4 regions of the Escherichia sp. TC-EC600-tetX4 genome follow, and region 3 is predicted to be linked to each of the others. Evidence: predicted binding sites of a transcription regulator. Region 3 holds the regulator's gene; each other region holds the start of a gene.
What was found. Region 3 encodes CRP, which controls carbon source genes, mostly activating them, when cyclic AMP is high. Its sites were predicted from a motif close to ATGTGANNNNNNTCACAT; they were not measured.
Positions count from the first base shown of each region.

Region 1 (8,055 bases), 1.0 Mb from region 3:
AATATTGCTTATCCGTTGGCTTGGCTGCTCTGACTTTGATATCTGTTAATGCCATCGTATTCCCTCCCTGTTGGTACAAGCATTATCGAACCGGAAATACCATCATCTGTACCAACATATGTTGGTAGATGTACGTTGATATCGGTTGACCTTGAGAGAGTTAATATAGCGGGAAAGATAGATAAACACTGGATTTCAGGCATAAAAAAAGACCTCAGTTGAGGTCTATTTACATACTTTTGGTGCCGAAGGCCGGACTCGAACCGGCACGTATTTCTACGGTTGATTTTGAATCAACTGCGTCTACCGATTTCGCCACTTCGGCACTGAAGAGGTATGCGGAAAACGTTGTGGATTATACCTGTCGCACGCCACCATGCAAGCGCCAGCTTGCTCGCACCTCGCTAAGTGCTGAAATTTTCAGCATTGCATACAGCGATGTGTAACCTTTGTCACACTCCAGGCACCCCGCCCTGCCATGCTCTACACTTCCCAAACAACACCAGAGAAGGACCAAAAAATGTCGATGATAAAAAGCTATGCCGCAAAAGAAGCGGGCGGAGAACTGGAAGTTTATGAGTACGATCCCGGTGAGCTGAGGCCACAAGATGTTGAAGTGCAGGTGGATTACTGCGGGATCTGCCATTCCGATCTGTCGATGATCGATAACGAATGGGGATTTTCACAATATCCGCTGGTTGCCGGGCATGAGGTGATTGGGCGCGTGGTGGCACTCGGGAGCGCCGCGCAGGATAAAGGTTTGCAGGTCGGTCAGCGTGTCGGGATTGGCTGGACGGCGCGTAGCTGTGGTCACTGCGACGCCTGTATTAGCGGTAATCAGATCAACTGCGAGCAAGGTGCGGTGCCGACGATTATGAATCGCGGTGGCTTTGCCGAGAAGTTGCGTGCGGACTGGCAATGGGTGATTCCACTGCCAGAAAATATTGATATCGAGTCCGCCGGGCCGCTGTTGTGCGGCGGTATCACGGTCTTTAAACCACTGTTGATGCACCATATCACTGCTACCAGCCGCGTTGGGGTAATTGGTATTGGCGGGCTGGGGCATATCGCTATAAAACTTCTGCACGCAATGGGATGCGAGGTGACAGCCTTTAGTTCTAATCCGGCGAAAGAGCAGGAAGTGCTGGCGATGGGTGCCGATAAAGTGGTGAATAGCCGCGATCCGCAGGCACTGAAAGCACTGGCGGGGCAGTTTGATCTCATTATCAACACCGTCAACGTCAGCCTCGACTGGCAGCCCTATTTTGAGGCGCTGACCTATGGCGGTAATTTCCATACGGTCGGTGCGGTTCTCACGCCGCTGTCTGTTCCGGCCTTTACGTTAATTGCGGGCGATCGCAGCGTCTCTGGTTCTGCTACCGGCACGCCTTATGAGCTGCGTAAGCTGATGCGTTTTGCCGCCCGCAGCAAGGTTGCGCCGACCACCGAACTGTTCCCGATGTCGAAAATTAACGACGCCATCCAGCATGTGCGCGACGGTAAGGCGCGTTACCGCGTGGTGTTGAAAGCCGATTATTGAAAATCATTCGCAGCGCTGATCTGAGGCGCTGCCCTCTTTCGCACATATTCTGTTTTGTCGTATCGCCAGCACAGCCTGCCGACATTGTTCGGTGACATTGGCAATATCATGGTTGATATCAATGCGCACAATATCCTGTTCATCTGCTTGTGGACGCTCCAGTGCCTCAAACTGACTTTTTAGTAACGCTACCGGCATAAAATGCCCAGCCCGACGCTGCATTCGCGCGAGAATAGTTTCATAGTCGCCATCTAACCAGAGGAAATGAACATGGGGGCTACCCTTGCGTAAAATATCACGATACTGTTTTTTTAATGATGAACAGACAATAAATCCTGTTTCATTCTTTTTATAAAGACTGTATGAAGCATCATTTAAGCGTTCCAGCCAGGGAAGTCGATCTTCATCAGATAATGGAATACCCTGCGACATTTTATCTATATTTTTGGCTGGATGAAGATCGTCACCATCAATAAATTTAGCAGATAATAACGCGGCAACCTTGCTACCAATTAATGTTTTACCACTCCCTGAAACGCCCATCAAAATAAAGCTTTCACCCGCCATTTAAAATCTCCTGAATCATCTTACCTGCTGCGATACTACGCCTGGCGGCATAATAATTTCACGTTTTTTTATTTCTACTGATAAGAATTACAAGGCACATCACGTTATGCGTAACATAGTAATGTAACAATTTTCTGACGTGATCTTCATCACAAATAATGACAGTTAAAACCGCTTAAATGCTTCCGAGGTGTCTACCTGACCAGTGAGGAATTTATGCAAGTGAAAACACAGTCCTGCGTTGTTGCGGGCAAGAAAACTGTTGCCGTTACCGAGCAGACGATAGATTGGAATAATAATGGAACATTAGTACAAATAACCCGAGGTGGAATTTGCGGTTCCGATTTACATTATTATCAGGAAGGAAAAGTAGGTAATTTCATGATAAAGGCACCGATGGTGTTAGGTCATGAAGTTATCGGTAAAGTTATTCATAGCGACTCATCAGAATTACATGAAGGGCAAACGGTAGCCATTAATCCGTCTAAACCGTGCGGTCACTGCAAATACTGCATTGAACATAACGAGAATCAGTGTACAGATATGCGTTTTTTTGGCAGTGCCATGTATTTCCCTCATGTTGATGGTGGTTTTACCCGTTATAAAATGGTCGAAACGTCGCAATGTGTCCCTTATCCGGCCAAAGCTGACGAAAAGGTTATGGCTTTTGCCGAACCTTTAGCCGTCGCGATTCATGCCGCACATCAGGCCGGCGAGTTACAGGGCAAGCGAGTATTTATTTCCGGTGTTGGACCCATTGGCTGCCTGATTGTCAGTGCAGTGAAAACACTGGGGGCCGCGGAAATTGTCTGTGCTGATGTGAGTCCCCGTTCCCTTTCGCTGGGCAAAGAGATGGGGGCGGATGTGCTCGTAAACCCACAAAACGACGACATGGATCACTGGAAAGCGGAAAAAGGCTATTTCGATGTCAGCTTTGAAGTGTCCGGTCATCCTTCATCAGTGAATACCTGTCTGGAGGTCACTCGTGCACGCGGCGTAATGGTGCAGGTAGGTATGGGAGGCGCGATGGCAGAATTCCCAATGATGACGTTGATTGGTAAGGAGATTTCACTCAGAGGCTCTTTCCGTTTTACCAGCGAATTTAATACCGCAGTGTCATGGCTGGCGAATGGCGTTATCAATCCACTGCCTTTACTGAGTGCTGAATATCCCTTCACTGACCTGGAAGAGGCGCTACGTTTCGCCGGTGATAAAACCCAGGCAGCAAAAGTCCAGCTTGTTTTCTAAGAGATAAATAAAGGAATAATACAATGAACGATCTATTTTCACTGGCAGGAAAAAATATCTTGATTACCGGTTCAGCACAGGGCATTGGCTTTTTACTGGCAACCGGCCTGGGTAAATATGGCGCACAAATAATTATTAATGATATTACTGCCGAACGCGCAGAACTTGCTGTAGAAAAACTCCACCAGGAGGGTATTCAGGCCGTTGCCGCACCTTTTAATGTTACTCATAAACATGAAATTGATGCCGCCGTTGAACATATCGAAAAGGACATCGGCCCCATTGATGTGCTGGTGAATAACGCCGGTATCCAGCGCCGTCATCCTTTTACTGAGTTCCCTGAACAAGAGTGGAATGATGTGATCGCAGTAAACCAGACCGCCGTGTTCCTGGTATCGCAAGCGGTAACTCGTCACATGGTTGAACGCAAGGCAGGTAAAGTTATTAATATTTGCTCGATGCAAAGCGAACTGGGACGTGACACCATCACCCCTTATGCCGCATCGAAAGGGGCGGTAAAAATGCTCACCCGCGGCATGTGCGTCGAGCTGGCGCGCCACAATATTCAGGTCAACGGTATTGCGCCGGGCTATTTCAAAACAGAAATGACTAAAGCACTGGTTGAGGACGAAGCCTTCACCGCCTGGTTGTGCAAACGGACCCCCGCCGCACGCTGGGGAGATCCGCAGGAACTGATTGGTGCTGCGGTGTTCCTTTCTTCAAAAGCCTCTGATTTCGTAAACGGCCACCTGTTGTTTGTTGATGGCGGCATGTTAGTGGCTGTTTAACAGCCCCCCCTACGTGCAGCGCGAAAGCGCTGCTTTTCTGGCACTAATAAGAGATAAAGACTATGCCATTAATCATTATTGCGGCAGGCGTCGCGCTGCTTCTTATCCTGATGATCGTCTTTAAAGTTAACGGCTTTATTGCCCTCGTTCTGGTAGCTGCCGTCGTCGGATTTGCCGAAGGGATGGATGCACAGGCCGTCCTGCACTCTATACAAAATGGTATCGGCAGCACGCTCGGCGGGCTGGCAATGATCCTCGGTTTCGGGGCCATGTTAGGCAAGCTGATTTCTGATACGGGTGCGGCACAACGTATCGCCACTACGCTGATTGCTACTTTTGGTAAAAAACGCGTGCAATGGGCGCTAGTGATCACCGGTCTGGTTGTGGGCCTCGCCATGTTTTTTGAAGTGGGTTTTGTCCTGCTGTTGCCGTTGGTATTTACCATCGTAGCATCATCAGGATTACCCCTGTTGTATGTTGGCGTACCAATGGTAGCAGCGCTCTCTGTAACCCACTGTTTTCTGCCGCCACATCCAGGGCCTACTGCCATCGCGACTATCTTTGAGGCTAATCTCGGAACGACTTTACTGTATGGATTTATCATTACCATTCCGACAGTTATTGTCGCAGGACCGCTGTTTTCTAAACTGCTAACTCGCTTTGAGAAAGCACCACCGGAAGGCTTATTTAATCCTCATCTGTTTAGCGAAGAGGAGATGCCCTCCTTCTGGAACAGTATTTTCGCTGCCGTGATCCCGGTCATCCTGATGGCTATCGCCGCCGTTTGTGAAATTACGTTACCGAAAACTAACACCGTGCGCCTCTTCTTTGAATTTGTCGGTAACCCTGCCGTTGCGCTGTTTATTGCCATTGTTATTGCGATTTTCACACTGGGCCGACGTAATGGACGCACCATCGAGCAAATCATGGATATCATTGGGGATTCTATAGGCGCTATCGCGATGATTGTGTTTATTATCGCTGGCGGCGGCGCGTTTAAGCAGGTATTAGTAGATAGCGGTGTCGGGCACTATATTTCACACTTAATGACCGGAACTACACTTTCGCCGTTATTGATGTGCTGGACTGTTGCGGCGCTGTTGCGTATCGCTCTGGGCTCTGCCACCGTCGCGGCCATTACCACCGCGGGTGTGGTGTTGCCGATTATCAACGTTACCCATGCCGATCCCGCTTTAATGGTACTGGCAACCGGTGCGGGCAGCGTGATCGCGTCACACGTAAACGACCCTGGCTTCTGGCTATTTAAAGGGTATTTTAATCTGACGGTTGGTGAAACGTTGCGTACCTGGACGGTGATGGAAACCCTTATTTCTATTATGGGTTTGCTGGGCGTGTTAGCCATTAACGCCGTATTGCACTGAAAGAATAAAATATTGTGATGTAGTTTCGGGGGAAGATTGAAGATTCCCCCGACGTTGGGAGAAGTTATGCGCAATCACAGAATTTCTTTACAGGATATCGCTACGCTGGCTGGCGTAACAAAAATGACCGTGAGTCGTTATATCCGCTCGCCGAAAAAGGTGGCAAAGGAAACAGGCGAGCGCATCGCCAAAATTATGGAAGAGATCAATTATATCCCTAATCGCGCTCCCGGCATGTTGTTGAATGCACAAAGTTATACCCTCGGTATCTTGATTCCGTCATTTCAAAATCAACTCTTCGCTGACATTCTCGCGGGAATAGAATCCGTCACCTCTGAGCATAATTATCAGACCCTTATTGCTAATTACAATTACGATCGCGATTCCGAAGAAGAGTCGGTGATTAACCTGCTCTCTTATAACATTGACGGGATTATACTTTCGGAAAAATATCACACCATCAGGACGGTGAAATTTCTGCGTTCAGCCACCATTCCGGTCGTGGAATTGATGGATGTACAGGGAGAACGGCTGGATATGGAGGTCGGTTTTGATAATCGGCAGGCCGCTTTTGACATGGTGTGTACCATGCTGGAGAAGCGAGTCAGGCACAAAATTCTGTATCTCGGTTCCAAAGATGACACCCGCGATGAACAGCGTTATCAGGGGTATTGCGATGCGATGATGCTGCATAATCTTTCCCCATTACGCATGAATCCACGCGCCATCTCATCCATTCATTTAGGAATGCAGTTAATGCGTGATGCCCTTAGCGCAAACCCGGATTTAGACGGTGTATTTTGCACCAATGACGATATTGCGATGGGTGCGCTTCTGCTGTGCCGCGAGCGAAACCTCGCCGTGCCAGAACAAATTTCCATTGCGGGTTTTCATGGGCTGGAGATTGGCAGGCAAATGATCCCAAGCCTCGCCAGCGTAATTACTCCCCGTTTTGATATTGGTCGGATGGCCGCCCAAATGTTGCTGAGCAAAATTAAAAATAACGATCACAACCACAACACTGTTGACCTCGGGTATCAGATTTATCACGGCAACACGCTTTAGGTTATTTTCTCTTCATTACACGTATTCTCTTTGCCGGACGTTGCCTATACTCCAGGCAGGAAACTGGAGGATATCTCATGAGTGAACCCCTGTTAATTGCCCGCACGCCGGACACAGAACTGTTTTTACTGCCGGGAATGGCTAACCGTCATGGGCTGATTACCGGCGCAACGGGGACGGGTAAAACCGTTACGCTGCAAAAACTGGCGGAGTCATTGTCGGAAATCGGCGTGCCGGTGTTTATGGCTGATGTGAAAGGCGATCTGACCGGCGTCGCGCAGGCAGGAACGGTGTCGGAAAAACTGCTCGCAAGGCTTAAAAATATCGGCGTCAATGACTGGCAACCGCATGCCAATCCGGTGGTGGTGTGGGATATCTTTGGCGAGAAAGGCCATCCGGTGCGGGCGACGGTTTCGGATCTGGGGCCGCTGTTGCTGGCACGACTGTTGAATCTCAACGATGTGCAATCTGGCGTGCTGAATATCATCTTCCGCATTGCTGACGATCAGGGGCTGTTACTGCTCGACTTTAAAGATCTGCGGGCAATTACCCAGTACATCGGCGATAACGCCAAATCCTTCCAGAATCAGTACGGTAATATCAGTAGCGCATCGGTTGGTGCCATCCAGCGCGGGCTGTTGTCGCTGGAACAGCAAGGCGCAGCACACTTCTTTGGTGAGCCGATGCTGGATATCAAAGACTGGATGCGCACCGATGCCAACGGTAAAGGCGTTATCAATATCCTCAGCGCCGAGAAACTTTATCAGATGCCGAAACTGTACGCCGCCAGCCTGCTGTGGATGCTTTCAGAGTTGTATGAACAATTGCCGGAAGCGGGCGATCTGGAGAAACCAAAACTGGTGTTTTTCTTCGACGAGGCACATCTGCTGTTTAACGATGCCCCGCAGGTACTGCTGGATAAGATTGAGCAGGTGATAAGGCTTATTCGCTCAAAAGGCGTGGGCGTCTGGTTCGTTTCGCAAAACCCGTCTGATATTCCGGATAATGTGCTCGGGCAGCTCGGTAATCGCGTTCAACATGCTTTGCGGGCTTTTACGCCAAAAGATCAGAAAGCAGTGAAGGCAGCGGCGCAAACCATGCGGGCCAATCCGGCGTTTGATACCAAAAAGGCGATTCAGGAACTGGGCACCGGCGAGGCGTTGATCTCTTTTCTGGATGCGAAAGGAAGCCCTTCTGTGGTGGAGCGTGCGATGGTGATCGCGCCTTGTTCGCGGATGGGGCCGGTGACGGAAGATGAGCGTAATGGCTTGATTAATCACTCTCCGGTGTATGGCAAATATGAGGATGAGGTGGACCGGGAATCCGCCTATGAGATGTTGCAAAAAGGCTTTCAGGCCAGTACCGAGCAGCAAAATAATCCTCCCGCGAAAGGGAAAGAGGTAGCGGTGGATGACGGCATTCTTGGTGGATTGAAGGATATTTTGTTCGGCACTACCGGACCACG
Region 1 covers NZ_CP079924.1:3,984,822-3,992,876, forward strand. Annotated here, with positions in the region: tRNA gene KXD89_RS19390 (tRNA-Leu) at 241-325, opposite strand; gene ahr (NADPH-dependent aldehyde reductase Ahr) at 521-1,540, shown strand; gene idnK (gluconokinase) at 1,544-2,107, opposite strand; gene idnD (L-idonate 5-dehydrogenase) at 2,324-3,355, shown strand; gene idnO (gluconate 5-dehydrogenase) at 3,379-4,143, shown strand; gene idnT (gnt-II system L-idonate transporter) at 4,206-5,525, shown strand; gene idnR (DNA-binding transcriptional regulator IdnR) at 5,592-6,590, shown strand; gene KXD89_RS19425 (helicase HerA-like C-terminal domain-containing protein) at 6,668-8,055, shown strand, end outside.
Region 1: the regulator CRP is predicted to act here: its motif matches at 2,245-2,262, upstream of idnD (L-idonate 5-dehydrogenase).

Region 2 (8,055 bases), 1.9 Mb from region 3:
GCCCGGTCTTTGAGAAGGTTAACGACAGTAACCAACCGACAGCAAAACCTGCACCTGCTGGTAGCATGTTCCAGAGCAAATCCTTCTGGCTGGCAACAGGGCTGCGTTTTGGTCAGGCGGGTAACTCCGGGTTAATTCAGACTTTCCTTGCAGGCTATTTAGTGCAGACGTTATTGTTTAACAAAGCAATTCCAACAGATGCATTGATGATCAGTTCGATTCTCGGCTTTATGACCATTCCGTTCCTTGGTTGGTTATCCGATAAAATTGGTCGCCGGATCCCGTATATTATTATGAATACCTCCGCGATTGTGCTGGCATGGCCAATGCTTTCTATCATTGTAGATAAAAGCTATGCCCCGAGCACCATTATGGTTGCACTGATTGTGATTCATAACTGTGCGGTGCTGGGATTATTTGCTCTGGAAAACATTACCATGGCAGAAATGTTCGGCTGTAAAAACCGCTTTACCCGGATGGCTATTTCTAAAGAAATTGGTGGTCTTATCGCTTCCGGTTTTGGTCCTATCCTGGCGGGTATTTTCTGCACCATGACGGAATCCTGGTATCCGATCGTCATTATGATCATGGCATATTCAGTGATTGGTTTAATCTCTGCGCTGAAAATGCCAGAGGTGAAAGACCGTGATTTAAGTGCGCTGGAAGACGCTGCGGAAGATCAACCGCGTGTTGTAAGAGCTGCGCAACCTTCCAGAAGTCTGTAAACCCTTAATCCCTTCTCTTACCGGAGAGGGGATTTTTATTCATATAACAAAACATATAGCTTGCCATATTTATATTTAAGGAATTGTTATGGGAAATAATTTGTTATCAGCAAAAGCGACACTCCCTGTTTATGATCTTAATAACCTGGCTCCAAGAATTGTTCATTTAGGCTTTGGTGCATTTCACCGTGCGCATCAGGGTGTGTATGCCGATATTCTTGCTACGGAACATTTCAGTGACTGGGGATATTATGAGGTCAACTTAATCGGCGGCGAACAGCAAATTGCCGATTTACAACAGCAAGATAATCTTTATACCGTTGCGGAAATGTCGGCCGATGTGTGGACGGCTCGCGTCGTTGGCGTCGTTAAAAAAGCCTTGCACGTACAGATAGATGGCTTAGAAACCGTGTTGGCAGCGATGTGTGAACCGCAAATCGCGATTGTCTCTCTGACAATCACCGAAAAAGGGTATTTCCACTCTCCGGCGACCGGACAGTTAATGCTCGATCACCCGATGGTAGCTGCCGACGTGCAAAATCCCCACCAGCCGAAAACAGCAACAGGGGTGATTGTTGAGGCGCTGGCTCGCCGTAAAGCGGCAGGACTTCCCGCATTTACCGTCATGTCATGTGACAACATGCCAGAAAACGGTCATGTTATGCGTGACGTTGTCACTTCCTACGCACAAGCCGTTGATGTAAAACTGGCACAATGGATCGAAGATAACGTGACTTTCCCATCAACAATGGTGGACCGTATTGTGCCCGCAGTGACAGAGGATACGCTGGCGAAAATCGAACAACTTACCGGTGTGCGCGATCCTGCGGGCGTTGCCTGTGAACCTTTCCGCCAGTGGGTAATAGAAGATAACTTTGTTGCCGGACGTCCGGAATGGGAAAAAGCGGGAGCCGAACTGGTTAGCGATGTGCTGCCTTATGAAGAGATGAAGTTGCGCATGCTCAACGGCAGTCATTCATTCCTGGCGTATCTGGGGTATCTTGCAGGATATCAGCACATTAATGACTGTATGGAAGATGAACATTATCGTTATGCGGCGTATGGCTTGATGTTGCAGGAACAAGCGCCGACGTTGAAAGTGCAGGGCGTTGATTTGCAAGATTACGCTAACCGATTAATTGCACGCTATAGCAACCCGGCGTTACGTCATCGAACCTGGCAGATTGCGATGGATGGTAGCCAGAAATTGCCACAGCGGATGTTGGATTCTGTTCGCTGGCATCTGGCGCATGACAGCAAGTTCGATCTGCTGGCGCTGGGCGTCGCGGGTTGGATGCGTTATGTCGGTGGTGTTGATGAACAGGGAAATCCGATAGAAATCAGTGACCCACTGTTACCTGTTATTCAGAAGGCTGTACAAAGTAGTGCCGAAGGGAAAGCGCGCGTCCAGTCATTGCTGGCGATTAAGGCGATCTTTGGTGATGATTTGCCAGACAATAGTTTGTTTACTGCAAGAGTGACGGAAACGTACTTGTCTTTATTAGCGCATGGCGCGAAAGCGACCGTGGCAAAATATTCCGTGAAGTAAAAAAGCAATGCCGCCATCGGCGGCATTCACACGCTTAGTTCATGCCGAGACGAATCAGGTCCAGTGGTGCCAGTTTCTCTTCACAACCTTCAACAACTACGGTTTTTCCGCGGCGGATTTGCTCAGCGGTCAGACCTTCAGTATCAATCGACAGGATCTTGCCAGTGTGACCGGTGCCGCTAACCATAACACGGCTGCCAGTGGTGATTGCGTTACGGTTACGATCGTAGGTCGTCATAGGTGTTTTCTCCTTTCTGATTTACAGTCGAAGCCCACGTAACGGGCGCAATATAAATACTCCTGTCGAGTGAAATATTTTTTGTTTTTGATCAAGCTCACATCTTTTTTGATGCATGCATGAGCCATAAGGCGGGGGAAAAGACTCTCACCCCGGATGGGATGAGAGGAAATGAATTACTCTTCGCTAAACCAGTCGCTGTTTTCCTGGCGGATCTGGCGCACGGATTCGCTGATTTCCTGCAAATGTTGCGTCATTGCACGTTCTACCGCATCGCCATCACGTTTTTGCAGGGCAGAGAAAATATCAAGATGCTGGCGTAACAGCATTTCTGGTGGAGAAACGTGGTCGAAACTCATATAGCGCACGCGATCAACGGTCGCTTTCAGGTTCTCAATGGTATCCCACGCCAGTTGACAGTCGGCAATCTGCGTCAGGAGTTGATGGAAGTTGTCATCAAGTTCAAAAAAATCATCCAGTTGCTTGCGCTCAATGGCAATGCGTTGCTGGTGAAGATTTTGTTCCAGTTGATAGCACTGGCTTTCGGTAATCATGCTCGCCGCCCGACGCGCCACCGCGCACTCAATGGCCTGACGGATAAAACTGCCGTTGCGCACCTGGGCCATGGAAATTTTGTTGACGTAGCTGCCACGTTGCGGACGAATTTGAATCAGGCCGTTTTCCGCCAGTTTAATAAAGGCTTCACGAACCGGCTGGCGTGACACATTGAAACGAACAGAAACTTCTTTTTCCGACAACGGTGTGCCTGGAGCAATCAGGCAATGGACAATGTCGCGACGAAGAATACGATAAATCTGCTGATTGACAGGCTGTGTGGGATTAAGTTGCGTTTCGACGGTCATTCGTTCTTGCTTGTGAGTGAGTTAACTGCATGAGTCTACCACTTTTTTGTGACAAGCAATAACCCGGCAGTTACGCCGGGTATAAAAATTACTGACGGTGGACATTCAGTCCGGCATAGCTTTGGGTAACCGGCATCATTTCCAGGGTATTGATATTGACGTGAGCAGGCAGCGTTGACACCCACCAGACGGCTTCGCTGACATCTTCTGGCGTCAATGCAACGGTATTTTGATAGGTTTTTTCTGCTTTACCGTCATCGCCTTTAAAGCGGACATTGGAAAACTCGGTACCACCCACCAGACCCGGTTCGATGTCGGTGACGCGCACCGCCGTACCATGCAGATCCGTACGCAGATTCAGGCTAAACTGACGAACAAACGCTTTCGTCGCACCGTAAACGTTACCACCGGCATACGGCCAGCTACCTGCCGTTGAGCCAATGTTAATAATATGACCATGATTACGTTCAACCATACCCGGTAAGACGGCGCGCGTCATATATACCAGGCCTTTGTTGTTGGTATCAATCATCGTTTCCCAGTCTTCAACGCTGGCTTTATGCGCAGGCTCCATGCCCAACGCCAGGCCGGCATTATTTACCAGGATATCAATATTGCACCACTCGGCAGGAAGCGATGCCAGCATCTCTTCAATAGCGGCGCGGTTGCGAACGTCCAGTTGGGCGATATACAGATTATCTCCCAGTTCGTCTTTTAACTCCTGCAACCGTTCCTGGCGACGGCCAGTGGCGATAACTTTATGCCCTTGTTGAATAAAACGACGAGTAATGCATTCACCAAAACCTGCCGTTGCTCCAGTTACTAAAACGATCATCTCACTGTTCCTCAACGCTTTTGTGTGTCAATAACATAGCACGGGATGCTTAAGAGCGGGTAATACTGGATTGCAAGATTGCACTCCGTTATCAGTAAGCCTACGCTATGGAACACCTCGCGTTCAGGAGAAGAAAATGACAACAATGAATCCTTTCCTTGTGCAAAGCACACTGCCGTATCTGGCTCCCCATTTTGATCAAATTGCCAATCATCACTATCGCCCGGCATTCGATGAGGGAATGCAGCAAAAGCGGGCAGAAATTGCTGCCATCGCGCTTAACCCGCAAATGCCTGATTTCAACAATACTATTCTGGCACTGGAACAAAGCGGAGAATTACTTACCCGCGTTACCAGCGTCTTTTTTGCGATGACTGCGGCGCATACCAATGATGAATTACAGCGTCTTGACGAGCAGTTTTCCGCTGAACTGGCGGAACTGGCTAATGATATCTATCTGAACGGTGAATTATTCGCGCGGGTAGATGCTGTCTGGCAGCGCCGTGAATCCCTGGGGCTTGATAGTGAATCCATCCGCCTGGTGGAGGTGATTCATCAACGTTTTGTCCTTGCCGGAGCCAAACTTGCGCAAGCTGATAAAGCAAAATTAAAAGTACTGAATACAGAAGCTGCGACCCTGACCAGCCAGTTTAACCAGCGATTACTGGCAGCAAATAAATCCGGCGGTCTGGTTGTGAACGATATCGCGCAGCTGGCAGGAATGAGTGAGCAAGAGATTGCGCTGGCGGCAGAGGCGGCTCGCGAGAAAGGTCTGGATAACAAATGGCTGATTCCGCTGCTGAATACCACCCAACAACCGGCGCTTGCCGAAATGCGCGATCGTGCGACGCGTGAAAAACTGTTTATTGCGGGCTGGACGCGAGCGGAAAAAAATGATGCCAATGATACCCGCGCTATCATTCAACGTCTGGTGGAGATCCGTGCACAACAGGCAACACTACTTGGTTTTCCTCATTATGCCGCATGGAAAATCGCCGATCAGATGGCAAAAACACCTGAAGCAGCACTTAACTTTATGCGGGAAATTGTTCCAGCGGCGCGTCAACGTGCGAGCGATGAATTAGCCTCCATACAGGCGGTTATCGATAAGCAGCAGGGCGGGTTTAGCGCGCAGCCGTGGGACTGGGCATTTTATGCGGAACAGGTACGGCGGGAGAAATTTGATCTTGATGAGGCGCAGCTCAAGCCATATTTTGAATTAAACACGGTGTTAAATGAAGGTGTATTCTGGACCGCGAATCAGCTCTTCGGTATTAAGTTTGTCGAACGTTTTGATATTCCTGTCTACCATCCTGACGTTCGTGTGTGGGAAATTTTTGATCATAATGGCGTGGGGCTGGCGTTATTTTACGGTGATTTCTTCGCCCGTGATTCAAAAAGCGGCGGTGCATGGATGGGCAATTTTGTTGAGCAATCAACGCTTAATAAAACACATCCGGTAATTTATAACGTCTGCAATTATCAGAAACCCGCTGCCGGTGAGCCTGCGTTGTTACTCTGGGATGATGTCATAACCTTATTCCATGAATTTGGTCATACGCTGCACGGCCTTTTTGCCCGCCAGCGTTATGCCACGCTTTCCGGCACCAACACGCCGCGTGATTTTGTCGAATTTCCGTCGCAAATCAACGAACACTGGGCAACGCATCCGCAGGTATTCGCTCGCTACGCCCGGCATTATCAGAGCGGGGCAGCAATGCCTGACGAACTGCAACAGAAAATGCGTAATGCCAGCCTGTTCAACAAAGGGTATGAGATGAGCGAACTGCTTAGCGCCGCACTTCTCGATATGCGCTGGCATTGCCTGGAAGAAAACGAAGCAATGCAGGATGTCGATGATTTTGAATTGCGGGCGCTGGTGGCGGAAAATATGGATCTTCCTGCTATACCGCCACGCTATCGCAGCAGTTATTTCGCCCATATTTTTGGTGGCGGATATGCTGCAGGTTATTACGCTTATCTGTGGACGCAAATGTTGGCCGATGATGGTTATCAGTGGTTTGTTGAGCAGGGCGGATTAACGCGTGAAAATGGGCTGCGTTTTCGCGAGGCGATCCTTTCCAGAGGTAACAGCGAAGATCTGGAACGCCTGTATCGACAATGGCGCGGTAAGGCACCTAAGATTATGCCGATGCTGCAACATCGTGGCTTGAACATATAAACACCACCAATGGCTGGCCTGAGATATCGCCAGGCCAGCCTGGTTATAGCAGTAATTGCAGCAGCTGGGCGAGGGCAAACCTCACCGCTAAAGCTAATACCGTTTCGCAGTCGCCAGCAAAATGCATAACCGCAGTGTAGTTCTGGCCTTTAATATGCCACGCAAACCAGACGGTACCCGCTGGCGTACCATCTTCACCGCCCTCCGGTCCGCCGTAGCCGGTAATGGCAATACTGACATCAGCATCCGCACGCTCTATGGCACCGGTTGCCATTTCTGCTGCCACTTTCTCACTCACCGCAGAATATCGTTCAAGAGATTGCTGGCTTACGCTGAGGATTTTCATCTTTGCCTGATCGGTGAAAGTAACAAAGCCTGCACCGTAAAATTTGGGTGTATCTTCAGCTGCACACAGGGCGCTAGCCAACTTACCGCCGGTGCATGATTCGGCGGTAGTTAAGCGTAATTGATCCGCGATAAGTCTTTGACTCAACGCGGATGTCAGGTTTTCAATAGTATCGGTATCTACAAGTTGTACAATTTTATCTCTATTAATGTTCACTGTTTTTTGTCCACGCTTTTATATGTAAAGGTGATTTGCTTTTTCTGTATGCTCGTCCAATATAATAATTTTCAAACATATAAATCCGATTATTCTGAAAATATGTTTAAGACTTTTCAATCTTCTTAACTTTAGTGAGTTAAATTCTCTGTATATTTGACAGCTAGTTGGCTGATTTTAAATGCCTTATAACAATTGGCAATATTCTTATTTGGCAATTATAAAAATAGCAACCAGACTTAATAAGTCAAACCAAACGCAATTAAGGAGTTAGTATGAAATTTCAGGCCATTGTATTAGCAAGTTTTCTTGTCATGCCTTATGCGTTGGCAGATGACCAGGGCGGTTTAAAACAGGATGCAGCGCCACCGCCGCCTCATGCAATAGAAGATGGCTATCGCGGAACCGATGATGCAAAAAAAATGACCGTTGATTTCGCAAAAACCATGCACGATGGCGCTTCGGTTTCACTACGCGGTAATTTGATTTCTCACAAAGGAGAGGACCGTTACGTTTTTCGCGATAAGAGCGGTGAAATTAATGTCGTTATTCCTGCGGCCGTCTTTGATGGACGAGAAGTTCAGCCGGACCAGATGATCAACATTAGTGGCAGTCTGGATAAGAAAAGCGCGCCGGCCGTCGTTCGGGTCACTCATTTGCAGAAATAAAAATAAATTAGCCTGATGGCCTGAACTACTGGGCCATTAGGGTATTGGGTTATGCTATTTGTCATCCTTTTATTTACGATAATGCAGAGGTAATTTACAGAATTAAACACTTTTTTATCCGCTGATTTTGTTTTAAATCACAATGTTATCTCAGAGATGACTCATAACTTCGGATTTCTATGAAAATATTGACGTAATTTTGCTTTTCTCTCGTTAGAATAGCGCGCACAAGGAACTGTGAAAAAGGAGTGGCAATGATCAAGAAGACAACGGAAATTGATGCCATCTTGTTAAATCTCAATAAGGCTATCGATGCCCACTACCAGTGGCTGGTGAGTATGTTTCACAGCGTGGTCGCGAGAGATGCCAGTAAGCCAGAAATAACGGATAACCATTCTTATGGACTGTGCCAGTTTGGTCGGTGGATTGATCA
Region 2 covers NZ_CP079924.1:2,247,417-2,255,471, forward strand. Annotated here, with positions in the region: partial or broken gene ydfJ (MHS family MFS transporter YdfJ) at 1-725, shown strand, start outside; gene KXD89_RS10920 (mannitol dehydrogenase family protein) at 814-2,274, shown strand; gene ydfZ (putative selenium delivery protein YdfZ) at 2,309-2,512, opposite strand; gene rspR (DNA-binding transcriptional regulator rspR) at 2,689-3,375, opposite strand; gene ydfG (bifunctional NADP-dependent 3-hydroxy acid dehydrogenase/3-hydroxypropionate dehydrogenase YdfG) at 3,464-4,210, opposite strand; gene dcp (peptidyl-dipeptidase Dcp) at 4,347-6,392, shown strand; gene KXD89_RS10945 (2-oxo-tetronate isomerase) at 6,436-6,954, opposite strand; gene ydeI (YdeI family stress tolerance OB fold protein) at 7,230-7,622, shown strand; gene dgcZ (diguanylate cyclase DgcZ) at 7,877-8,055, shown strand, end outside.
Region 2: the regulator CRP is predicted to act here: its motif matches at 2,598-2,615, upstream of ydfZ (putative selenium delivery protein YdfZ).

Region 3 (8,055 bases):
CGAACGCGTGGTGTTTATGAACTCCGGCACGGAAGCTAACGAAACCGCCTTTAAACTGGCACGCCATTACGCCTGTGTGCGTCATAGCCCGTTCAAAACCAAAATTATTGCCTTCCATAACGCTTTTCATGGTCGCTCGCTGTTTACCGTTTCGGTGGGTGGGCAGCCAAAATATTCCGACGGCTTTGGGCCGAAACCGGCAGACATCATCCACGTTCCCTTTAACGATCTCCATGCAGTGAAAGCGGTGATGGATGATCACACCTGTGCGGTGGTGGTTGAGCCGATCCAGGGCGAGGGCGGTGTGACGGCAGCGACGCCAGAGTTTTTGCAGGGCTTGCGCGAGCTGTGCGATCAACATCAGGCATTATTGGTGTTTGATGAAGTGCAGTGCGGGATGGGGCGGACCGGCGATTTGTTTGCTTACATGCACTACGGCGTTACGCCGGATATTCTGACCTCTGCGAAAGCGTTAGGCGGCGGCTTCCCGATTAGCGCCATGCTGACCACGGCGGAAATTGCTTCTGCGTTTCATCCTGGTTCTCACGGTTCCACCTACGGCGGTAATCCTCTGGCCTGTGCAGTAGCGGGGGCGGCGTTTGATATCATCAATACCCCTGAAGTGCTGGAAGGCATTCAGGCGAAACGCCAGCGTTTTGTTGACCATCTGCAGAAGATCGATCAGCAGTACGATGTATTTAGCGATATTCGCGGTATGGGGCTGTTGATTGGCGCAGAGCTGAAACCACAGTACAAAGGTCGGGCGCGTGATTTCCTGTATGCGGGCGCAGAGGCTGGCGTAATGGTGCTGAATGCCGGACCGGATGTGATGCGTTTTGCACCGTCGCTGGTGGTGGAAGATGCGGATATCGATGAAGGGATGCAACGTTTCGCCCACGCGGTGGCGAAGGTGGTTGGGGCGTAAATACGAAGCATCAGGCAAAAGATGTCGGATGCGGCGTGAATGCCTTATCCGATGGTTTAGCCTGCATTACGCCTTCGAATCCCGCAACTTGCGACTCAGCCAAATCCCGTGATGCGGTCGCTGACGCCATGCCATCGACGAAATGGTGTGCATGGTGTTCAGATGACCAATAACCCGCTGTAAATGCTGCTCCAGCGTACCTGCCGCGCCTTCGTGCGGCTGCATCTCCGGCGCATCCATGATATTGGCATCGCCAGAACTACCCGGTTCGTCATACTCCAGTCGCTGCTGACAACGCTGAATGGCGATTTCACAAGACTGTAAATACTCTTGTGCCAGTTCAGGTGGCAATGCCCGGTGTTCCCGCGCCAGCGTGGTCATGGCATTAATATGCTCAACAATAAACTGGCTGTGCGTTACCCACAGTTTCATATCTGCCAGATAATGGCTGTTAAACGCCGGTTCCTGCATCGCCTGATTCAATGAGTTATACAGAGTGTTATGTGCCTGATTTACCCGCATTCGCTGCCAGGCCAGTGGCGTAGGTTGCGGATCCTCGCTAAGAATCAAGCGAATCGCTTCCTGATAGGCTTCTAAAGCATCATGGGCGTTTTTACGCAATAACCCGCTCTGCCACTGCGGCCACAGCCAGACAGTACCGCCGAAAGCAATTAAACAACCAATAATGGTATCGATAAGACGCGGAAGGATGTATTGCTCGCCGTTCAACCACAATAGTTGCAGGGTATACACTGCGGTAATAGTAAAACCGACCGTCGCCCAGCCGTAGTTTTTGCGCAATATCAGGTAGCTGGCGAGGGTGGTAATCAGCATCAACGTCAGGGTGTAACCTTCGGGAATTTTAAAGTGCAGCGCCACGCCCGCAATGATTAACCCGACCACGGTTCCCACGGAGCGATTCACAATCCTCAGACGGGTTGCGCCATAGCCATTTTGTGTCACCAGCAATACCGTCATCAGGATCCAGTACGACTTCGGCAGATGCAGCGCGGTGCCCATCAGGCTGGCAACGCTTAACATCACACTGAGTCGTCCGGCATTGCGTAGCGCCGGAGACTTTAGTGACAGATAACTTTTCAGCGCCGGAAGTAATGGCATTCGCCGCTGTTTATCGGCCAGTAAGTCACGGGCATAGAGCGGTTTTTGGGTGCGCAGCACGCGGGCGATGCGGCTGAAATGCCAGTAGCAGAATTGCCCAACCGGATTATCCGGATGCTGGCGGGCGATTTTTTCCAGTGCGCCAATTTGCTTTTCCATCGTAAAACGCGTTGGCAGGCGATGGTAAAGAATGTCATCAGCCAGCACGCGCAGGCGAGCGGCGACGGTTTGCGCATTCCAGCGGATAACTTCTTCCGCATGGCTACGCTCGACCAGCTTTTGCACCTCTTCCGGCTGATGCAAACTGACCGAAATATGTTCCTGTAAATCCAGCGCCTCCTGGAAAATACGCAGCATCCGCTTGTAGTCAGTATTATTTTGCGCGGAAAGCATATGCATTTGCTGATAGCACTGGGTAATTAGATCGACCGCTTTTTGCTGGCGCACCAGCAGCGGCGGCAGCGCTTTTTCAGGGTCGGTGTGCTGGGTAAGCAGGCTGTATTTGGCTTCACAATAATCTGCCAGTTCACGGTACAGCAGACTTAGTGACTCGCGCAGCGGTTGTTCGCGCCAGATCCAGAACCAAAACCAGTTAAACAATCCGTACCAGAGAGTGCCCAACGCATAGATGAGCAACGGTTCCCAGACCGGCATGTATCCCGCCAAACTGAGGGTAAAAATGGCGGCGAGCAGCGATGCAGGAAGCAATTTTGCGTGCAATGGCCCCAGCTCAGCAGTGACGCCAAGTACCAGCGTTAATCCGGTCAGCAAAAAGGGCAGGGGAACATCTTTTGCCAGTAGTAGCTGTGTCAGCAAGCTACAGGTGGCAAACAGCGACGCACCAATGATTAAGCGTTTGAAAAAACGTTTATGAGGCGTATCAAGGCCCGCAATATTGCAACAGGCAGGAACGAGGGAGAAGAGCAGACCGAATCGTAATTCGCCAAGCATTAACCCAACGGCCACGGGCAAACATAGCACCAGCGTTTGTCGAAGTGCATAGTTGATATCGGGGTGATAAATCAGTCTGCGCCACATCGGGGGAAACAAAATGGCGCGCTACCAGGTAACGCGCCACTCCGACGGGATTAACGAGTGCCGTAAACGACGATGGTTTTACCGTGTGCGGAGATCAGGTTCTGATCTTCCAGCATCTTCAGAATGCGTCCCACGGTTTCACGAGAACAGCCGACAATCTGACCAATTTCCTGACGGGTAATTTTGATTTGCATACCGTCCGGGTGAGTCATAGCGTCTGGTTGTTTTGCCAGATTCAGCAGAGTCTGTGCAATGCGGCCCGTCACGTCGAGGAACGCCAGGTTGCCCACTTTCTCTGAAGTGACTTGCAGACGACGCGCCATCTGTGCAGACAAACGCATCAGAATGTCCGGGTTTACCTGAATCAATTGGCGAAATTTTTTGTACGAAATTTCAGCCACTTCACAGGCGGTTTTCGCACGTACCCATGCGCTACGTTCCTGGCCCTCTTCAAACAGGCCCAGTTCGCCAATAAAATCACCCTGATTCAGATAGGAGAGGATCATTTCTTTACCCTCTTCGTCTTTGATCAGCACTGCCACAGAGCCTTTAACGATGTAGTACAGCGTTTCCGCTTTTTCACCCTGGTGAATAAGCGTGCTCTTGGATGGGTACTTATGAATGTGGCAATGAGACAAGAACCATTCGAGAGTCGGGTCTGTTTGCGGTTTGCCAAGCACCATGCGCGGTTATCCTCTGTTATAAGCTTTCTCCAGAGCCAGATAACGCCGCTGTCTCTGGATTGCCGAAATATGCTTCCCGCTACCTGGGAAGGGGCTATCAACTGTACTGCACGGTAATGTGACGTCCTTTGCATACATGCAGTACATCAATGTATTACTGTAGCATCCTGACTGTTTTAGCATAGCTTTCGCTTTGTGTCTCCTGGTGTCTCGCTTCAGCATGACCCAGGTCGCCTTCCGTTGCGCGATTTGGTTAGTACGCGTACTCTGTCAGGAAAATTGACGCAGTGGAGTAGCAAAAATGCAAGCGCGAGTGAAGTGGGTCGAAGGGTTAACTTTTCTGGGCGAATCCGCCTCTGGTCATCAGATTTTAATGGACGGCAACTCAGGCGATAAAGCACCAAGTCCGATGGAAATGGTGTTGATGGCGGCGGGTGGTTGCAGTGCCATCGATGTGGTTTCGATCCTGCAAAAAGGGCGTCAGGATGTGGTCGATTGTGAAGTAAAATTGACCTCTGAACGCCGCGAAGAGGCACCACGCCTGTTTACGCACATTAATCTGCATTTTATCGTCACCGGTCGCGACCTGAAAGACGCAGCGGTTGCGCGTGCGGTTGATCTCTCTGCCGAGAAATATTGTTCAGTGGCGTTGATGCTGGAAAAAGCGGTGAATATTACTCACTCGTATGAAGTGGTTGCCGCGTGACTTAACTATCCCGTTGTGAAGCCGGATAGTATTTTATCCGGCGTAATAGCAGAGTTACTCGATTTTCTTTCCTTCCATCAATCGTTGCACCAGCGGCAGCATAATTAATTCCATTGCCAGACCCATTTTGCCGCCCGGTACCACTAACGTATTGATGTGGGAAATGAATGAGCCTTGCAACATCGCCAGCAGCCAGGGGAAATCGATCCCTTCCAGATTACGAAAATGGATCACCACAAAGCTTTCATCGAGCGACGGGATACCTTTTGCCGCGAACGGGTTTGAAGTGTCGACGGTGGGAACGCGCTGGAAGTTAAGATGGGTGCGGGAAAACTGCGGTGTGATGTAGTTGATATAGTCTTCCATTGAACGCACTACTGAGTCCATCACTGCTTCTCGTGAGTGCCCGCGCTCGCTGGTGTCGCGGATCAGTTTTTGAATCCACTCAAGGTTAACGATAGGCACCACGCCGACCAGTAAGTCCACATGCTGCGCAACGTTATGCTGTGGCGTGACTACGCCGCCGTGTAAACCTTCATAAAACAGTACATCAGTGGGTTCCGGTAAAGGTTGCCAGGGGGTGAATGTCCCCGGTACCTGATTCCACGGTACGGCTTCGTCGTAGGTATGCAGATATTTGCGAGATTTCCCTTTGCCGCTCTGACCGTATTCAATGAAGGTTTGTTCCAGCAGGCCGAAGTCGTTAGCCTCGGGGCCGAAGTAGCTGATATGCCGCCCGGCGTCGCGCGCTTTGCGGATCGCCATGTCCATTTCCGGGCGGGTGTAACGGTGAAAACTGTCGCCTTCCACCTCAGCTGCATGCAGATTTAACTGCGCGAATATTTTACGAAACGCGAGGCTGGTGGTGGTGGTCCCCGCGCCGCTGGATCCTGTTACCGCAATGACCGGATGTTTGGCAGACATAGTAACTCCATGACTTAGCTATCATTATTATCTCGTCCGCCGACGGTTGCAGGTTATTCGCGAAACTGACTGCGCGGCATAATATTGACCGTTTCGTGCAGCTCCGACCATACCAGCACCGCTTCTCCGCACTGTAGCTGGCGTTTGACGTCGGCGACTTTCTGTTCAAGTGTACGCTCATGTTCACCATAATCGGTGCCTTCACGTAACACAAAGCTTTCAATTAAATTTTCCAGCGTTTCGGGGGAGAGGTCTTGCCACGGAATCAACATGATTTCGCCTCCAGATACGTTGTTAACCAGTCAGGAATGCGTGACTCCAGCCACATTTGCGGATGAAGTAATGTACCGCCAATAAAGCCAACATGACCGCCATGTTCAGTCAGTTGATACTCCACCTGCGGGGGGAGACTTTCCGGTTTCGGGATCACCTGATGATCCATAAACGGATCGTCTTTGGCGTGAATAATCAGCGTCGGTTTGGCGATCCGGTTCAGCATCGGCATGGCGCTACACTGACGATAATAGTCGATAGCGTCGGCGTAGCCGTGAATTCTGGCGGTGATGAGATCGTCAAATTCACGGATGCGACGTACCGATTTTAACTGCGCGAGATTAATCGGCAGCGTTCCGGGGTAGGCTGCCAGCTTGCGCGCGGCATTGGCTTTTAACAGGTTCAGCAAGTAACGCTGATAAACGCGGGAAAAGCCCTTTTCCATATGATAGCTACAGGCTTCCAGCATAAACGGCGCAGAGACAATCACCGCCGCATCAACCGGGAGATCATTGCCTTCCTTTGCCAGCAAACAGGCCAGCATATTACCGCCGAGCGAATAGCCGACGGCAGCCGTTGGCGCATGACCAAATTCGCGTTGCAGCCAGCGTAAAAACCAACTGGCGTCTTCGGTTTCGCCCGAATGGTAAATGCGGTGCATACGGTTTGGTTCACCGCTGCATCCGCGAAAATGCATCACCACGCCCAGCCAGCCGCGCTTTTGCGCCGCCTCAACCAGACCGTGGGCGTAAGGGCTGTTGAGACTGCCTTCCAGCCCGTGAAACACCACCAGACGAGGTTTATGTTGCGCCTGTGCAGGGTTTTCACTCCACGCAAGATCGACAAAATCGCCGTCGGGCAACTCCAGCCGCTGCCAGTACGGGGTGAATTTCACCTGACGACGAAACAGACGCGGCAGCATGGTTTGCAGATGACAATTGCTAAAGCCGCGCATGGGGATGAATTCAGCACTGCTGCTGAATTCATTGGCATCGGTCGTCGTTATCTGCGCCATCAGTTGCTTTGGCCTTCCAGCAGCATCTGCTCAAGCTGCTCCTGGGCTTCCAGCCATGCCATTTCGCACTCTTCCAGGCCGGATTTGGCGCTGGCTTGCTGTTGCAGGCAGGCGGTCAACTCCGCTTTACGGCTCTGGTCATACAGTTCGCTGTCGCCGAGTTTCTCTTCCGCCTGCGCCAGTTGCGCGTTCAGCTTCTCCATCTCTTTTTCCAGACGGGCAATCTCTTTACGCAGTGGCTGGGTTTGCGCACGCAGCTCAGCTTCCCGACGCTTCTGATCTTTACGTGCCTGGGCGCTGTTCGCATTCTCTTTTGGCGCTTCGTCGGTCTGGTTTTCCTGCTTTTGTACGTCGCTCAACCACTGTTGATAATCTTCCAGATCGCCGTCGAACGGTTCGACTTTACGATCGTGAACCAGGTAGAGATCGTCAGTGGTGGAACGCAGCAAATGACGGTCGTGCGAAACGACAACCAGCGCGCCTTCAAACTCGATTAATGCTTCGGTGAGTGCCTGACGCATGTCGAGGTCAAGGTGGTTAGTCGGTTCGTCGAGCAGCAGCAGATTCGGCCGCTGCCAGACAATTAATGCCAGCACCAGGCGGGCTTTTTCCCCACCGGAGAAGCGGCGCGTTTCTTCGGTTACTTTATCGCCCTGGAAACCAAAGCCGCCGAGGTAGTCACGCAGTTTTTGTTCCAGCTCCTGCGGCGCTAAACGTGCCAGATGTTGAATAGGTGATTCGTCGGCGCGCAGGTATTCAAGTTGATGCTGGGCGAAGTAGCCGAGTTTGATCCCTTTCGCCAGACCAATTTCACCGCTGACTGGCGCAAGTTCACCGGCTAACAGTTTGATTAATGTCGATTTACCCGCGCCATTGCGGCCTAACAGACCAATACGCGAGCCGGGCACCAGGTTCAGTTTAATCGAGTCGAGAATAATGCGATCGCCATAGCCCGCGCTGACTTTTTCCATCTTCAGTAACGGATTTGGCAGGCTTTCCGGCGCGCGGAAGCTAAAGCGGAACGGGTTGTCGACGTGCGCGGGGGCAATTAGCTCCATACGCTCGAGCATCTTAATGCGGCTCTGGGCCTGCTTCGCTTTGGTGGCTTTGGCACGGAAACGGTCGATATAACTTTGCAGATGCGCTACGCGTTCCTGCTGGCTTTCGTACATCGCTTGTTGCTGCGCCAGACGGGTGGCGCGCTGTACTTCAAACGAACTGTAGTTGCCGGTGTACTCGAACATGCTTTGTTGTTCGATATGAATAATTTTATCGACGATCGGATCGAGGAAGTCGCGGTCGTGAGAGATCAGGATCAGCGTGCCCTGATAGCTCTTCAGCCATTTTTCCAGCCAGATAACGGCATCGAGAT
Region 3 covers NZ_CP079924.1:393,848-401,902, forward strand. Annotated here, with positions in the region: gene argD (bifunctional acetylornithine/succinyldiaminopimelate transaminase) at 1-925, shown strand, start outside; gene KXD89_RS01795 (YccS/YhfK family putative transporter) at 992-3,082, opposite strand; gene crp (cAMP-activated global transcriptional regulator CRP) at 3,133-3,765, opposite strand; gene KXD89_RS01805 (OsmC family protein) at 4,067-4,471, shown strand; gene KXD89_RS01810 (phosphoribulokinase) at 4,526-5,395, opposite strand; gene KXD89_RS01815 (YheU family protein) at 5,449-5,667, opposite strand; gene KXD89_RS01820 (hydrolase) at 5,661-6,683, opposite strand; gene KXD89_RS01825 (ABC transporter ATP-binding protein) at 6,683-8,055, opposite strand, start outside.

Region 4 (8,055 bases), 1.1 Mb from region 3:
ATACCCTGGCTGATAACGTCGATTTAGATAACGCGGTTGCTAACGTTGTTCCCACTCGTGGGGCGATCGTGCGAGCAGAGTTTAAAGCGCGCGTTGGGATAAAACTGCTCATGACGCTGACCCACAATAATAAGCCGCTGCCGTTTGGGGCGATGGTGACATCAGAGAGTAGCCAGAGTAGCGGCATTGTTGCGGATAATGGTCAGGTTTACCTCAGCGGAATGCCTTTAGCGGGAAAAGTTCAGGTGAAATGGGGAGAAGAGGAAAATGCTCACTGTGTCGCCAATTATCAACTGCCACCAGAGAGTCAGCAGCAGTTATTAACCCAGCTATCAGCTGAATGTCGTTAAGGGGGCGTGATGAGAAACAAACCTTTTTATCTTCTGTGCGCTTTTTTGTGGCTGGCGGTGAGTCACGCTTTGGCTGCGGATAGCACGATTACTATCCGCGGCTATGTCAGGGATAACGGCTGTAGTGTGGCCGCTGAATCAACCAATTTTACTGTTGATCTGATGGAAAACGCGGCGAAGCAATTTAACAACATTGGCGCGACGACTCCTGTTGTTCCATTTCGTATTTTGCTGTCACCCTGTGGTAATGCCGTTTCTGCCGTAAAGGTTGGGTTTACTGGCGTTGCAGATAGCCACAATGCCAACCTGCTTGCACTTGAAAATACGGTGTCAGCGGCTTCGGGACTGGGAATACAGCTTCTGAATGAGCAGCAAAATCAAATACCCCTTAATGCTCCATCGTCCGCGCTTTCGTGGACGACCCTGACGCCGGGTAAACCAAATACGCTGAATTTTTACGCCCGGCTAATGGCGACACAGGTGCCTGTCACTGCGGGGCATATCAATGCCACGGCTACCTTCACTCTTGAATATCAGTAACTGGAGATGCTCATGAAATGGTGCAAACGTGGGTATGTATTGGCGGCAATATTGGCGCTCGCAAGTGCGACGATACAGGCAGCCGATGTCACCATCACGGTGAACGGTAAGGTCGTCGCCAAACCGTGTACGGTTTCCACCACCAATGCCACGGTTGATCTCGGCGATCTTTATTCTTTCAGTCTTATGTCTGCCGGGGCGGCATCGGCCTGGCATGATGTTGCGCTTGAGTTGACTAATTGTCCGGTGGGAACGTCGAGGGTCACTGCCAGCTTCAGCGGGGCAGCCGACAGTACCGGATATTATAAAAACCAGGGGACCGCGCAAAACATCCAGTTAGAGCTACAGGATGACAGTGGCAACACATTGAATACTGGCGCAACCAAAACAGTTCAGGTGGATGATTCCTCACAATCAGCGCACTTCCCGTTACAGGTCAGAGCATTGACAGTAAATGGCGGAGCCACTCAGGGAACCATTCAGGCAGTGATTAGCATCACCTATACCTACAGCTGAACCCGAAGAGATGATTGTAATGAAACGAGTTATTACCCTGTTTGCTGTACTGCTGATGGGCTGGTCGGTAAATGCCTGGTCATTCGCCTGTAAAACCGCCAATGGTACCGCTATCCCTATTGGCGGTGGCAGCGCCAATGTTTATGTAAACCTTGCGCCCGTCGTGAATGTGGGGCAAAACCTGGTCGTGGATCTTTCGACGCAAATCTTTTGCCATAACGATTATCCGGAAACCATTACAGACTATGTCACACTGCAACGAGGCTCGGCTTATGGCGGCGTGTTATCTAATTTTTCCGGGACCGTAAAATATAGTGGCAGTAGCTATCCATTTCCTACCACCAGCGAAACGCCGCGCGTTGTTTATAATTCGAGAACGGATAAGCCGTGGCCGGTGGCGCTTTATTTGACGCCTGTGAGCAGTGCGGGCGGGGGGGCGATTAAAGCTGGCTCATTAATTGCCGTGCTTATTTTGCGACAGACCAACAACTATAACAGCGATGATTTCCAGTTTGTGTGGAATATTTACGCCAATAATGATGTGGTGGTGCCTACTGGCGGCTGCGATGTTTCTGCTCGTGATGTCACCGTTACTCTGCCGGACTACCCTGGTTCAGTGCCAATTCCTCTTACCGTTTATTGTGCGAAAAGCCAAAACCTGGGGTATTACCTCTCCGGCACAACCGCAGATGCGGGCAACTCGATTTTCACCAATACCGCGTCGTTTTCACCTGCACAGGGCGTCGGCGTACAGTTGACGCGCAACGGTACGATTATTCCAGCGAATAACACGGTATCGTTAGGAGCAGTAGGGACTTCGGCGGTGAGTCTGGGATTAACGGCAAATTATGCACGTACCGGAGGGCAGGTGACTGCAGGGAATGTGCAATCGATTATTGGCGTGACTTTTGTTTATCAATAAAGAAATCACAGGACATTGCTAATGCTGGTACGCAATATTACCTGAAGCTAAAAACCTGCACGTTAGCCCTTTGTAGGCCAGATAAGACGCGTCAGCGTCGCATCTGGCATAAACAAAGCGCACTTTGCTGGTCTGTTCCCCTCACCCTAACCCTCTCCCCGGAGGGGCGAGGGGACTGTCCGGGCACATTTTTAGACTTTGTCATCAGTCTGAGCCTGCCATTGGCAGGCTCTGGTGTCCTTTTACGCTACCATGCTAATAATCAGCACAATAATCAGCCCAACCACGGAGTTGACCAGCTCCAGCAGACCCCAGGTTTTCAACGTGTCTTTTACTGACAGGTCAAAGTAACCTTTGAACAACCAGAAAGATGCATCGTTAATGTGGGTGAGGGTGTTGGAACCCGCAGCCGTCGCCAGTACCAGCAGCGCCGGATTCACGCCAACCAGCTGACCAGTTGCTGGATCTAGGATTGCAGCACTGATAATCCCGGCGGCGGTCATCGCCGAAACGACACCCTGACCCGTCGCCAGACGAATTAGCACAGTGATCAGCCATGCCATGATGTAGGGCGAGATATTGCCGTGGGACATCAACATGCCGATGGTGTCGCCAATGCCGGTGTCGATGATGGTCTGCTTCAGCACGCCACCCGCACCGATGATCAGAATCACCATTGCAATACTCTTCACCGCGCTTTCAAAAGCGTTCATCACCCACTGCATGTCATGACCACGTGCGGTGCCAAAGAGTACGAATGCAACCACCATCGCAATAAACATTGCAATCGGCGAGGAACCGATAAAGTTAACCACTTCCCAGGCAGGGGTATCTTTTACCAGCCAGATATTGGCGATGGTGGTAGAGATCATAATGATCGCCGGGATCAGCGGCACCAGAATCGAAACGCCGAAAGAGGGCAGATTATTCATATCTACCGGTTGATCTGCTTTCAGGAATGATGGCGTTGGGCGCTCAAGATTGCCGAGGAACTTCGGCAGGATCAGACCTGCGCAGATTACACTTGGGATCGTCACCAGTACGCCATAGATATAAACCATCCCCATATCCGCGCCATAAGCATTCACCAGCGCCACCGGACCCGGCTGCGGTGGGAACAGTGAATGTGCGGTAGTGGCAGCTGCTACTGCCGGGATCGCCAGTTTCAGGAACGGAATTTTAGCTTCGGCGGCAATAACAATAACCAGCGGCGCTAACATGATAAAGGCCACTTCATAGAACATCGCCAGACCAAAAATCAGGCCGATGATAATCACCGACAGCTGTACATAGCGCAGACCGAGACGCGCCAGCAGCGTATGCGCTATCTGGTGAGCCGCGCCGGAGTCGACCATCAATTTACCGATGACCGCACCGAACACCACGATGATAGCCAGTTCCCCCAGCGTGTTGCCGAAGCCCGCTTTCATAGTGTGCAGCAGCGACATCAAATCCATGCCCGCCAGCATCCCGACGGACAGCGCCGCCACCAACAAAGCCACCATTGAATTGATTTTGAACTTCAAATTCAGTACCAGCATCAGACCAATGCCGAATACCACCCAGAGAATGTTAAGCACATGCATAACGTTTTACCTTACCTGGTTGAACCGTTGTTATTTTGGGCGATATGTTATGTAAATTGGTCAACCATTGTTGCGATGAATGTCACATCCTCTGATCAATAACCATCGATTACCCTTTGCTGCAATTTGCAGCAACAACCATGAGAGTGAAATTCTTGTGATGTGGTTAACCAATTTCAGAATTCGGGTTGACATGTCTTACCAAAAGGTAGAACTTATACGCCATCTCATCCGATGCAACGCCACGGCTGCGGTCTGGTTGTTCATCCGGATACCTAAACAACTCCAGGGTTCCGCGTCTCTTTGCTGTGGAACCCACTATGTGAAAGAGGAAAAATCATGGAACAGACCTGGCGCTGGTACGGCCCAAACGATCCGGTTTCTTTAGCTGATGTCCGTCAGGCGGGCGCAACTGGCGTGGTTACCGCGCTGCACCATATCCCGAACGGCGAAGTATGGTCCGTTGAAGAGATCCTCAAACGCAAGGCGATCATTGAAGACGCAGGCCTGGTGTGGTCTGTCGTAGAAAGCGTGCCAATTCACGAAGATATCAAAACCCACACTGGCAACTATGAGCAGTGGATCGCTAACTATCAGCAGACTCTGCGCAACCTGGCGCAGTGTGGCATTCGCACCGTGTGCTACAACTTCATGCCGGTGCTCGACTGGACCCGTACTGACCTCGAATACGTGCTGCCAGACGGCTCCAAAGCTCTGCGCTTCGACCAGATCGAATTCGCTGCATTCGAAATGCATATCCTGAAACGCCCAGGCGCGGAAGCGGATTACACCGAAGAAGAAATTGCTCAGGCAGCTGAACGCTTCGCCACTATGAGCGATGAAGACAAAGCGCGTCTGACCCGTAACATCATTGCTGGTCTTCCGGGCGCGGAAGAAGGCTACACCCTCGACCAGTTCCGTAAACACCTGGAGCTGTACAAAGATATCGACAAAGCGAAGCTGCGCGAAAACTTTGCCGTCTTCCTGAAAGCGATTATTCCAGTTGCTGAAGAAGTCGGCGTGCGTATGGCTGTTCACCCGGACGATCCGCCGCGCCCGATCCTCGGCCTGCCGCGCATTGTTTCCACCATTGAAGATATGCAGTGGATGGTTGATACCGTAAACAGCATGGCAAACGGTTTTACCATGTGCACCGGTTCCTACGGCGTGCGTGCTGACAACGATCTGGTTGATATGATCAAGCAGTTCGGTCCGCGTATTTACTTCACCCATCTGCGCTCCACCATGCGTGAAGATAACCCGAAAACCTTCCACGAAGCGGCGCACCTGAACGGTGACGTTGATATGTACGAAGTGGTGAAAGCGATTGTTGAAGAAGAACACCGTCGTAAAGCGGAAGGCAAAGAAGACCTGATCCCGATGCGTCCGGACCACGGTCATCAGATGCTGGACGACCTGAAGAAGAAAACCAACCCAGGTTACTCCGCAATTGGTCGTCTGAAAGGCCTGGCCGAAGTTCGCGGTGTCGAACTGGCGATCCAGCGCGCTTTCTTTAGCCGTTAATATCCACCGGCATGGCTGCGCGCCGTGCCGGTTCCTTCTTCCTTGCCGTCACTCTTTGAAGACGGATTCTGGAGTTTACGATGACTACTATTGTTGACAGCAATCTGCCGGTTGCCCGCCCGTCATGGGATCATTCTCGTCTGGAATCACGCATTGTGCATCTCGGTTGCGGGGCGTTTCACCGCGCGCACCAGGCGCTGTATACCCATCATCTGCTGGAAAGCACCGACAGCGACTGGGGCATCTGCGAAGTTAACCTGATGCCAGGCAACGACCGCGTGCTGATCGAAAACCTGAAAAAACAGCAACTGCTGTACACCGTAGCGGAAAAAGGCGCAGAGAGCACCGAGCTGAAAATTATCGGTTCGATGAAAGAAGCGCTGCATCCGGAAATCGATGGCTGCGAAGGTATTCTCAACGCGATGGCGCGTCCGCAAACGGCGATTGTCTCTCTAACGGTCACGGAAAAAGGCTACTGCGCTGATGCGGCAAGCGGTCAACTGGATCTCAATAACCCGCTGATCAAGCACGATCTGGAAAACCCGACTGCGCCGAAGTCCGCGATTGGTTACATCGTCGAAGCGTTGCGTCTGCGTCGTGAAAAAGGGTTGAAAGCGTTTACGGTGATGTCCTGCGATAACGTGCGTGAAAACGGTCATGTGGCGAAGGTCGCGGTACTGGGGCTGGCTCAGGCGCGTGACCCGCAGCTGGCGGCATGGATTGAAGAAAATGTCACCTTCCCGTGCACCATGGTTGACCGCATCGTTCCGGCGGCGACGCCAGAAACCATACAGGAAATTGCTGACCAGCTGGGTGTTTACGACCCGTGCGCCATTGCCTGCGAACCGTTCCGTCAGTGGGTGATTGAAGATAACTTCGTTAATGGTCGCCCGGATTGGGATAAAGTGGGCGCACAGTTCGTTGCAGACGTTGTGCCGTTCGAAATGATGAAGCTGCGTATGCTGAACGGCAGCCACTCTTTTCTGGCGTACCTCGGTTACCTCGGCGGCTATGAAACCATTGCCGACACCGTGACTAACCCGGCTTATCGCAAAGCGGCCTTTGCCCTGATGATGCAGGAACAAGCGCCAACGCTGTCGATGCCGGAAGGTACAGACCTGAACGCCTATGCGACGCTGCTGATCGAGCGTTTCAGCAACCCGTCTCTGCGTCACCGTACCTGGCAGATTGCGATGGACGGCAGCCAGAAGTTACCGCAGCGTCTGCTGGACCCGGTGCGTCTGCACCTGCAAAACGGCGGCAGCTGGCGTCACCTGGCGCTGGGCGTGGCTGGCTGGATGCGTTACACCCAGGGCGTGGATGAGCAGGGTAATGCCATTGACGTGGTCGACCCGATGCTGGCGGAGTTCCAGAAGATCAACGCGCAGTATCAGGGCGCAGACCGCGTGAAAGCGCTGCTGGGCCTGAGCGGTATTTTTGCCGATGATCTGCCGCAGAATGCCGACTTTGTTGGCGCAGTGACGGCGGCATATCAGCAGCTGTGCGAACGCGGTGCGCGCGAGTGTGTGGCTGCGCTGTAACTAACTGATTACCCTACAGACTTACTGGTCAATCAAACTGATATTTGGTTGACCAGTTTTCGTTTTTTTGCCCACCTGTACGTGCCAACTTCCAGTGCTAATGGTATAGTTTGAGATTAACGGGGGCCGTAAAATTGCCCGTTGTAGGCCGGATAAGGCGTTCACGCCGCATCCGGCAAAAATTTGATTAACCGCACCTAACGGACACAACACCATGAAATCTGCCACCTCTGCGCAAAGACCTTACCAGGAAGTCGGGGCGATGATCCGCGATCTGATCATAAAGACGCCGTACAATCCTGGCGAACGGCTGCCGCCGGAGCGTGAAATTGCAGAAATGCTTGATGTCACGCGGACGGTGGTACGTGAAGCGCTGATCATGCTGGAGATCAAAGGGCTGGTGGAAGTACGCCGGGGTGCCGGTATCTATGTTCTTGATAACTCAGGCAGCCAGAACACAGACAGTCCGGATGCCAACGTCTGCAACGATGCCGGTCCTTTTGAGCTGTTACAGGCGCGGCAGTTATTGGAGAGCAACATCGCCGAGTTTGCCGCTTTGCAGGCTACCCGCGAAGATATCGTCAAAATGCGTCAGGCATTGCAACTGGAAGAGCGTGAACTGGCTTCCAGTGCGCCGGGCAGCAGCGAAAGCGGTGACATGCAGTTCCATCTCGCTATTGCCGAAGCAACGCATAACAGCATGCTGGTGGAGCTGTTCCGTCAGTCCTGGCAGTGGCGGGAAAACAATCCAATGTGGATCCAGTTGCACAGCCATCTGGATGACAGCCTGTATCGCAAAGAGTGGTTGGGCGATCACAAACAGATCCTCGCCGCGTTAATCAAAAAAGATGCCCGAGCGGCGAAGCTGGCAATGTGGCAGCATCTGGAAAACGTTAAGCAACGTCTGCTGGAATTCTCGAACGTTGACGATATTTATTTTGATGGCTATCTGTTTGATTCATGGCCGCTGGATAAAGTCGACGCCTGACTTATTATAATAAGCGCAAGGGTAAACGTTCCTTGCGCTTTCTTAAATTAAGAAGTCGCAATGAGTATTACTTTGTAAATTGCAGGGT
Region 4 covers NZ_CP079924.1:3,928,428-3,936,482, reverse strand. Annotated here, with positions in the region: gene fimD (fimbrial usher FimD) at 1-350, shown strand, start outside; gene fimF (type 1 fimbria minor subunit FimF) at 360-890, shown strand; gene KXD89_RS19115 (fimbrial protein) at 963-1,406, shown strand; gene fimH (type 1 fimbria D-mannose specific adhesin FimH) at 1,426-2,328, shown strand; gene gntP (gluconate permease GntP) at 2,571-3,914, opposite strand; gene uxuA (mannonate dehydratase) at 4,254-5,438, shown strand; gene KXD89_RS19095 (fructuronate reductase) at 5,519-6,979, shown strand; gene uxuR (Uxu operon transcriptional regulator) at 7,194-7,967, shown strand.
Region 4: the regulator CRP is predicted to act here: its motif matches at 3,985-4,002, upstream of uxuA (mannonate dehydratase).